2 linked regions of the Ferrimicrobium sp. genome follow. Each later gene encodes a partner of the first gene's protein in a complex. Links are inferred from orthologs where the notes say so. Each region holds a gene or a part of one and is shown in the gene's direction. Other genes may lie near its edges. The genes, in order: uvrB and M7Q83_RS07455.

Evidence for each region.
Region 2: the proteins of uvrB (region 1) and M7Q83_RS07455 are in contact, whole or in part, in a crystal structure (PDB 7EGT), measured with the Thermus thermophilus proteins. The link is inferred for Ferrimicrobium sp. from one-to-one orthologs. Residues at the interface, in WP_096411307.1 of Thermus thermophilus: Glu23, Leu25, Arg26, Asp27, Gly28, Glu29, Arg30, Phe31, Arg55, Glu326, Asp327, Phe328, Glu379, Ser382, Gln383, His398, Gly400, Arg401; in WP_096412145.1 of Thermus thermophilus: His654, Arg656, Phe657, Gln666, Asp668, Glu669, Lys680, Arg681, Leu682, Ser683, Lys685, Tyr686, Ala687.

Annotation. Positions count from the first base shown.
Region 1 is NZ_DAHXOI010000005.1:184,104-188,944, reverse strand. What follows is about bases 1,648-4,580. They hold uvrB (excinuclease ABC subunit UvrB), read left to right. Parts: upstream 1,648-2,087; coding sequence 2,088-4,073; downstream 4,074-4,580. Other genes in these bases: M7Q83_RS05410 (PspA/IM30 family protein), read right to left, coding at 4,195-4,580; M7Q83_RS05420 (dienelactone hydrolase family protein), read right to left, coding at 1,648-1,812. Outside these bases: M7Q83_RS05430 (choice-of-anchor A family protein), read right to left, coding at 1-631; M7Q83_RS05425 (DUF6295 family protein), read right to left, coding at 791-1,060; more of M7Q83_RS05420, read right to left, coding at 1,066-1,647; more of M7Q83_RS05410, read right to left, coding at 4,581-4,841. UniProt on the Escherichia coli protein: The UvrABC repair system catalyzes the recognition and processing of DNA lesions. A damage recognition complex composed of 2 UvrA and 2 UvrB subunits scans DNA for abnormalities.
Region 2 is NZ_DAHXOI010000008.1:93,543-97,383, forward strand. The notes cover bases 943-3,841. They hold M7Q83_RS07455 (UvrD-helicase domain-containing protein), read left to right. Parts: upstream 943-1,267; coding sequence 1,268-3,415; downstream 3,416-3,841. Other genes in these bases: guaA (glutamine-hydrolyzing GMP synthase), read left to right, coding at 943-1,264; M7Q83_RS07460 (glycosyltransferase family 2 protein), read left to right, coding at 3,767-3,841. In the rest of the region: more of guaA, read left to right, coding at 1-942. UniProt on the Escherichia coli protein: A helicase with DNA-dependent ATPase activity. Unwinds DNA duplexes with 3'-5' polarity. Translocates on single-stranded DNA with 3'-5' polarity. Initiates unwinding more efficiently from a nicked substrate than double-stranded DNA.

The DNA of each region.
Region 1 (4,841 bases):
TTCCAAGAAAGGACGTTCTGGGGAGTCGGACAGCGCTCGCTTGGGCAAAATTCCAGAGGACTTTTGCTATTGGCGGGCCAGTGAGCACCGTCGCGTGCAGCTCATCGATGGTCTGTGTGGCACGTTGAGAGAGGTTGAGCAGCACGGTCGCGGTGCGAGGGGCGTCGATGAAGACCGTAAATGGTTTCGCGGGAAGGGTAGAGAGATCGACGATATCGAGGGCACCATTGGTGCCGGTGATCTGTACGCCATTGGGTACTGAGTGGATCGTGGTGTTGGGTGTGAGCTGCGCCCACCGGTTTGCATCCATGCGCAGGACTTGTTCCATGAGTCCAAATGCCAGAGGTGTGGCGCCGCAGGAATCGCTGGTGCAGACCGTTTTGGCCTTCAATAGGCGCGGCGTTGCTCGCTGAATGGTGTGCGAAACGGCGATCGTCCCTGTAACAGTGCCGTCAATGGAGGCCGTAGAGGCGACGAAGGTGCCCCAGGGGAAGGGCTGTCGGGTGCCAAAGCTCGGCGCGCTGGCTACTGCCAGTTGTGCAGAACGCGACGGTCGGGGCGTGGTCGGGGCGTGGCCCATAGCGAGGGCCGCCATGGTGATGAGTGGCACGGCGAGCAACGATCGAATCATCTAAACCATCCTTGGGTCCAAGCACCACCGGTGCTTCTGCTATGAAGACTCAAGGAAGTTTAGACGAAAACCAAGTTATTCGCGCATTGGTGTTAAGATAATCTATAAAACGGCCGATAATAGCTACGCTTAGGAACTACCTGCGCTCACAGTGACGAATCAACCCTCGTCGAGCAAACCCTCTGGTGCTTGTGCAATCATCGTGAGAATAGCCTCGGCGAGTTCTTTCGCTGAGCGTGGAGAGAGTTCGAGGGCGGCACTGCGTTTTGGATTATCTTGGTCGGCAAAAAGATCGATGTTGAGCGAGTGGGTTGCAGGGAAGGCAACGGGGTGGTCGAGATAGACCGAGACGGTCTTGACCCGTTCCCAAGCGGAGCCACTCTTTGCGTTGCCGACGAGGTCGAGCGTGGCCGTGGTGTAGGTACACATAGCTGTCATGCCCCTAGGTAGGTATCGAAGAAGCGGAAGATATGCCCCCACGCATCCTTGGCTGCCTCGGGTCGGTAGGAGGGTGCCGCGGTGTTAAAGAACGCATGACCTGCACCATCGTAACGATGGAATTCATGTGGCTTGTTGAGCTCGGTTAGCTCCGCATCTAGCGCGTTGACCTCCTCGGGGCCAGGATAGGAGTCATCATTGCCAAAGAGCCCGAGCACAGGACCAGTAAGCTTGCTTGCACGATCGATGACGGCACTGACCTTCATCGGTGATTCGCTTGGAGGTTGATTGACGACGAACGCACCGTAACAGTCCACCACGGCATCGAAGGGAAGTTCGCAGCCAGCCAGGAATGCTTGACGGCCCCCGGAACAGTAGCCGATGACGGCACTTTTGCCATTGGCTGCGGGTTGATGGAGAAGGTACTCTCGTGCACCTCCTACATCGCCAAGGAGACGTGCATCAGGCACCCCACCCTGCGCGCGTGCGATGGCAGCGGCATCATCGGGCGCAGCTGTCGGTGCCTCGCGAAAGTAGAGATTTGGCATCAGTGCCCCATAACCGTGACGGGCAAAACGAAGTGCGATCTCCTTGGTCGCCTCATCGTAGCCAGGCATATGGTGGATGACCACCACAGAACCTCTCGCGGTCCGTCCTAATGGACGAGCGTAGAATCCTTCAATCCATTCAGCATTGGCACCCTGAAAGGCGATCTCTTCTCCAAGTACGGCATGATCTGTCATGGAACCTCCAAGTCGGGTCGCATGCTCATTGGGATGAGCGGTGTAAGTCGGTAGTTGCGATGCGCAACTACCGACCACCTTAACCGCTGGTGGTGCACAAATCGTCAGATTGCGCAGGATCCCCCAGTGGTACCGGGCCTTGGAGGGGCTGTGACGGTCATGAACAGTATCTGGACCGTACGGTGACCTGGTCGGGAGGCTGCAGGGATCGAGTAGCGATGGTCGGACACATGGCTGTGTGAACGTTTGAGCCATGACGCGCCTAGGCTGGGTGCGTGCCAGAATTTCAGGTGGTCTCAAACTATGAACCGGCTGGGGATCAACCGAAGGCTATTGCAGAGCTTGCGAAGGGAATCAAGCGTGGCGAGCGGTTCCAGACCCTCCTAGGTATTACCGGTTCGGGTAAGAGTGCGACCATCGCATGGACCATTGAAGCAGTACAGCGTCCAACGTTGATCATCGCGCCTAACAAGTCGCTGGCGGCACAGCTCGCCAACGAATTTCGTGGCTTCTTCCCGCATAATCGGGTGGAGTACTTCGTCTCGTACTACGACTACTACCAACCGGAGGCGTATCTCCCAACGACCGATACCTACATCGAGAAAGATTCGTCGATTAACGATGAGATCGATCGCCTGCGCCACGCCGCCACGTCGGCTCTGCTGACAAGAAGGGACGTCGTCGTCGTCGCATCGGTCTCATGTATCTACGGCCTGGGGTCGCCGGAGGAGTACCAGGGCCAGATTCTTCCGCTCCAGTGTGGCAAGAGTATCTCCCTGCAAACGATTGCGCGATCGCTGGTGGCGATGCAGTATGAGCGTAATGATGTGGAGGTTTCGCGAGGCAAGTTTCGATTGCGTGGGGATACCGTCGAGGTTCATCCAGCGTACGAGGAGTTCGCCATGAGAATCGAGTTCTTTGGCGACGAGATTGAGAGGATCTCAAAGGTAGATCTTCTGACAGGCGAACTGGTCAAAGATCTGGACGAGTTCGTCATTTTTCCCGCTACTCATTACCTCGCGAGCCCAGAACGCCTAAAAGTCGCCATGAATGGCATTGAGGATGAACTCCGTGACCAGCTTGGATACTTTGACCACCAGGGCAAACTCCTTGAGGCACAGCGTCTCAAGATGCGAACTGAGTTCGATCTGGAGATGCTCGGTGAGGTCGGATTCTGTTCGGGAATCGAGAACTATTCTCGTCATCTCGACGGTCGCAAAGCTGGGCAGCCTCCCTACACGCTGTTAGATTATTTCCCCCAGGACTATCTGCTTATCATCGATGAGAGTCATGTTACCGTGCCCCAGCTCCGTGGCCAATACGCCGGTGACCGTTCCCGCAAGGAGACCCTTGTGGAACACGGCTTCCGCCTACCATCGGCGATGGACAATCGTCCACTACGTTTTGACGAGTTCTATGAGCGTATCAACCAGGCCATCTTCCTTTCTGCGACGCCTGCGCCTTACGAGATCTCCCAGTCGTCTTCGGTGGTCGAGCAGATTGTACGACCAACAGGACTGCTCGATCCCGTTGTAGAGGTGCGCCCTACCAAAGGGCAGATTGACGATCTCCTCAGAGAGATCCATCGTAGGGTTGAGGTCAACGAGCGCGTCTTGGTGACGACGCTGACAAAGAAGATGGCCGAGGACCTGACGGATTATTTCGAGGGACTTGGGGTACGCGTACGTTACCTGCACTCGAATGTTGAGACGCTGGATCGCATTGAACTGATCCGTGATCTTCGCCTTGGGGAGTTTGATGTGCTTGTTGGCATCAACCTGTTGCGGGAGGGTCTCGATCTCCCGGAGGTCTCGCTGGTGGCCATTCTCGACGCTGACAAGGAAGGGTTTCTGCGCTCCGAGACCTCGCTGGTACAGACGATCGGGCGTGCGGCGCGTAATAGTCATGGCACCGTCTTGCTCTACGGGGACAAGGTGACGCGATCAATGGAGTATGCAATCTCCGAGACCGCGCGACGGCGTGCAGTCCAGGAGCACTATAACGAGATTCGTGGGATTACTCCAACAACAGTAACAGCGCGCCTCGGAGACCTTATGGGTGACGAACACTCCCCTTCACGGGTCCCCAAACTGCGACGGTCAAAGGTGGGCGAACGCTACGCTCACCTGGCCCCTGAACAGCTCCAGGAGGTCATCAGTGCGTTGAGCGTCGAGATGGAGGCCTGCGCCACTGAGCTCCGTTTTGAGGAGGCGGCAAAACTGCGCGATGACATCAAAGAACTCAGCCGACTGCTCTCATAGAGAACAGAACTCATAGAGAACAGGGCGGAACAGGCCGGTGCACACTTAAGGTACGTCCCGACCAGCAGATCACCGCACCAATCTGGCGCGGTTCGACGAGTCGCGGACTACAAGACTGAGGTCAGCTCTCCGTTGCCTCGGCAGTGGTACCCGCCCCATTAGTGGCAGCGCCGGTAGTAGTCGGCGCCGTTGCGTCTGGCGCCGTTGCGTCTTGTATTGTAGCTGGTGCATCAAAGAAGAGTTTCTTCGCTTCGTCGAGAGTCATATCTGGACTTGGCAGGACGATGTCGGCCTTGGTGGTGTCCGTCTCCTCCAAGGCTGTGCCGTTGGTTGAGACGAGAAGCCCAAGCTGCTTGACCAGTTGTGCAAAAGATTCAGCGTCGTTCTTGTCAACCGCCATCTCCAACGCTGCGTCGAGCCCATCGAGGGCTGGTCGAATGGAGTTCGGAATGCGGAAACGGTTCTGGCCGAGTACCCGAACCACAAAGGAGTCACCGGCCACCGGTGCTGGGCTAGCTGCTGCGTCGGTGGTAGTTGTGTCCGCTGCATGGAGCTCCTTGGTGTCGCTCGTGTTCGTCGGTGCCCCAAGACTCGCTGGCTGAGCTGGGCCGTTGAGCTCTGCTTTCATTGCGGCAAGTTGCAGATCTACGTCATTTGCAGAGGACTTCTGAGCGAGAGCTGCTTCGATATCATCGCCATGTCCGCCAAGTGACGGGGAGTCGAGCACGCCGGAGTTCGCTAGCTCGCCGACGGCTGCAGCCCGCGACT
Region 2 (3,841 bases), on another replicon or contig:
CGGGCGTGTGGAACGGACACCAGCCGGTGAGTATGGGCGCACTACTATTGCACAGCTCTCACCGGGTGTTGGTACGCTTTTGGCGGACCTTCCGGACTCCTTTGCATCCTGGATGAGCCATCAAGATACCATGGTCCTACCGCCAAGTGGTGCGATCGTCACGGCCTCGACGGCACACTCATCAGTTGCGTGTTTTGAGGATTCCACGCGCGCCCGCTATGGTGTACAGTTTCACCCTGAGGTCTCCCACGGAGAGCATGGGCGTGAGGTACTCAGTAATTTTCTCTTCCGGGCTGCAAGGCTTGAGCCGAAATGGACCAACTTCTCGATTATCGAGGAGTCGATCTCACAAATCCGTAGCCAGGTCGGGGATCGCAATGTGCTGTGCGCACTCTCAGGTGGAGTTGATTCCACCGTTGCCGCTGTGCTGACCCATGAAGCTGTCGGCGACCAGCTAACGTGTGTCTTTGTCGATACTGGGTTGCTGCGTGAGGGTGAGGCCGATCAGGTGGTCGCCCTCTTTTCCTCTCAATTCCACATCAAACTCGTGGTAGTCGATGCTGCACAACGCTTTCTGTCGGCATTGGCTGGCGTGTTGGATCCCGAGCTCAAACGCAAGACGATCGGGAATCTCTTTATTCGCACGTTTGAGGAGGCGTCCCTCGATATCGATGCTGGAGGGTTTCTCGTCCAGGGAACGCTCTATCCCGATGTCATCGAATCAGGGAACGGTTCCGCCGCGCTCATCAAGAGCCATCACAATGTTGGCGGGCTGCCAAGCGACATGACATTTTCCCTGGTCGAGCCGTTACGGTTTCTCTTCAAAGATGAGGTCCGCGCTATCGGTGTCGAGCTTGGTATTCCCGAAGAGGTCGTCTGGCGACAGCCCTTCCCTGGCCCAGGACTCGCCGTGCGCATTGTTGGAGAGGTCACCGCGGAGGCTGTCGCCCGGGTGCGGGCAGCGGATAGGATCGTCCGCGAGGAGATCCTGCACGCGGGGCTTGGCCGATCCATGTGGCAGTATTTCGCCGTGTTGGCTCCCTCGTTGCGTAGCGTAGGAGTCTCTGGTGATGAACGAACCTACGATGCGCCCATTATCGTACGTGCTGTTGACTCCGACGATGCCATGACGGCCGACTGGGCTCGCCTTCCCTATGAGGTCTTAGATGTGATTGCGCATCGGATCGTAGGTGAGGTGGATGGAGTCAATCGGGTGGTCTATGACATCACCTCAAAACCACCGGGAACGATTGAGTGGGAGTAGCTTTTGACGGCTGAGGCTAGCCGACAGGTCTTAGAGGGTCTGAACGATCGTCAACGAGAGGCGGTCTCAACCCTGGATGGTCCTGTTCTTGTTGTGGCTGGCGCCGGTTCAGGCAAGACGCGGGTACTGACTCGCCGGGTGGTCTATCTCCTCGAGCATGGCATCGCTCCGAATGAGATCCTAGCGATCACGTTCACCAATAAGGCAGCTCGCGAGATGGCTGAACGCGTCCATGAGCTGGTGAGCATCGAGGCCTCGCAGGCGCTGTGGATATCGACCTTCCACTCTGCTTGTAGTCGAATCTTGCGTGTGCACCCAGAGCTTGGTCGACTCCGATCAGGTTTCACCATCTATGACGCCGATGACGCGAGACGTCTGCTCGAGCGTACGATTCGTAGCTTAGAACTTGACACCAAACGTTTCCCCGCACGGGCCGTTATGGCCAAGATCAGCTCAGCTAAGGCCGATCTGATCGGACCTCGCGAGATGGCGGTTGATGCGGTGGGGGCCTACGACCGTTTGGTGGCAACCCTCTATCAGGCATATGAAGACGCGCTTATCGCCAACAATGCGGTTGACTTCGACAATCTTGTCAACTTAGTCGTGACCGGACTTCGCGAACATCCGGGAGTGCGTGAGTACTATCAACGTCGGTTTCGTTACCTGTTAGTTGATGAATACCAGGATACCAATCGGGCCCAGAATGAGCTCATCTCCATTCTGGCCGAGCCCGAGAAGAATATCTTTGTCGTCGGTGACTCGGATCAGTCGATCTATGGCTTCCGTGGAGCGGATCTTGGCAATATCATCGGTTTCTCGGAGCGTCTTCCGGCGACCCGTACGATCGCACTCGAACAGAACTATCGTTCGACAAACGCCATTCTCGAACTCGCCAACACCCTGATCACGCACAATGCTCTCCGGCACGACAAAACACTTTGGTCAGAACTTGGGCAGGGAGAACTACCACTCTATTTTGTGGCCCAGGACGACCGCCAGGAGGCGGAGTTTGTGGTGTCCCAGCTCGTGGCGCTGCTCTCCAGTGGATCCAGCCTCCGTGACATTGCGGTGATCTACCGCACGAATGCGCAAAGCCGAGTCCTTGAAGAGGAGCTCTCGAAGGCTGGCATTCCCTACCGCGTGGTCGGCGGGGTGCGTTTCTACGATCGTCGCGAGATTCGTGATATCTTGGCCTATCTACGTATTTTGGTGAATCCAGATGACGACGTAGCGCTCTTGCGGGTGATTAACACCCCACATCGGGGTATTGGAGCCGGCACCCAAGAACAGCTTGCGACTGCAGCCCGTACCCGAAACGTCTCAATGCTGCATGCCTTGGAACTCTTCTCTGCCGATGAGCTCGGGCTCTCTTCGAGGGCCGCCAAGGCGCTGACGCACTTCATGGAGTTGCTCACCTATCTTCGCCAGCAGGTCCAAGAGGGGGCTCTCGCACCGCTTGTGCTTGACGAGGTGATTGAACGTACCGAGTACGTCGACCTGATCAACGAGGAGGATCCACTCACGGCCGAGGGAAGGCTCGAGAACTTGGCGGAGCTGCGCCGAGTCGCTGGGGAGGCTGACTCGCTCGAGGCCTTCTTGGAGCAGACCGCGCTCTTTAGCGCGATCGACGCCGATCTCGATCAATCGAGTATGACCCTCATGACCGTGCATATGGCCAAGGGACTTGAGTTCCCAATCGTCTTTGTCGTAGGACTTGAGGAGGGGATCTTCCCTCATATGCGATCGTTAACCTCTCCTAGTCAGATCGAGGAGGAACGGCGCCTGCTCTACGTTGCGGTGACCCGGGCGAAGGAACGCCTCATGATCTCCTCTGCGCGCCGACGGAGTTTTCAAGGGAGCGTGATCTACAATCCAGAGAGTCGCTTTATCACGGATCTGCCTGATGGTGTCTATCGACGTTTGGAGTCGCTGGAGTACTCCTCCCTTCCTCTACCAGAGCCTCGGCAACCACAACGGTCTGGACAGCCAGCGCCGTATCGAGTTGGAGACAGGGTCTTTCATGTCCGTTACGGTGAGGGAGAAGTGCGGGCGATTCGGGAACGCTCGGTCGATCGTGAAGTCGTCGTCTACTTCGATGCCGCAGGTGAGCGAGTCTTTTTCGGATCGATGGCCAAGCTAAAGTTGGTGTAAGCTCCAAACCGAGGATCTGAGTCCTACCGCAGTGACGGGCTGGGTCTCCGAGGCGCACGCATCGCTGCTGCTTTGGTCTCGTGCATAGCCGACCAATGCGTGGCCAAGGACTCTCCAATGGGGGGTCTCTCTTCGCGCCCATCCCTTGGAATCTGCTTTAGTACCACTAAACGGCGCCGATAGGGTGAGGACAGACAAGGTAGGCCAATAGTAGGTGCCACCGGGTGGCAGGAATCTACGTGTCATGGTATCTCCTCGGCTAGAGGAAGACGAGGCTTCATCTACTTTCCGGTGAGGCGTCGACATGAACGAGGTCCTGTCTTCACGTGGCCGGATGCAGGAGCAGATGGCATGAGTGCAGGACGTACTTACCGTGTACTTGGGAGATTGTGCGGTGTCGATGTGAGCAATAACATCGCCAGGATC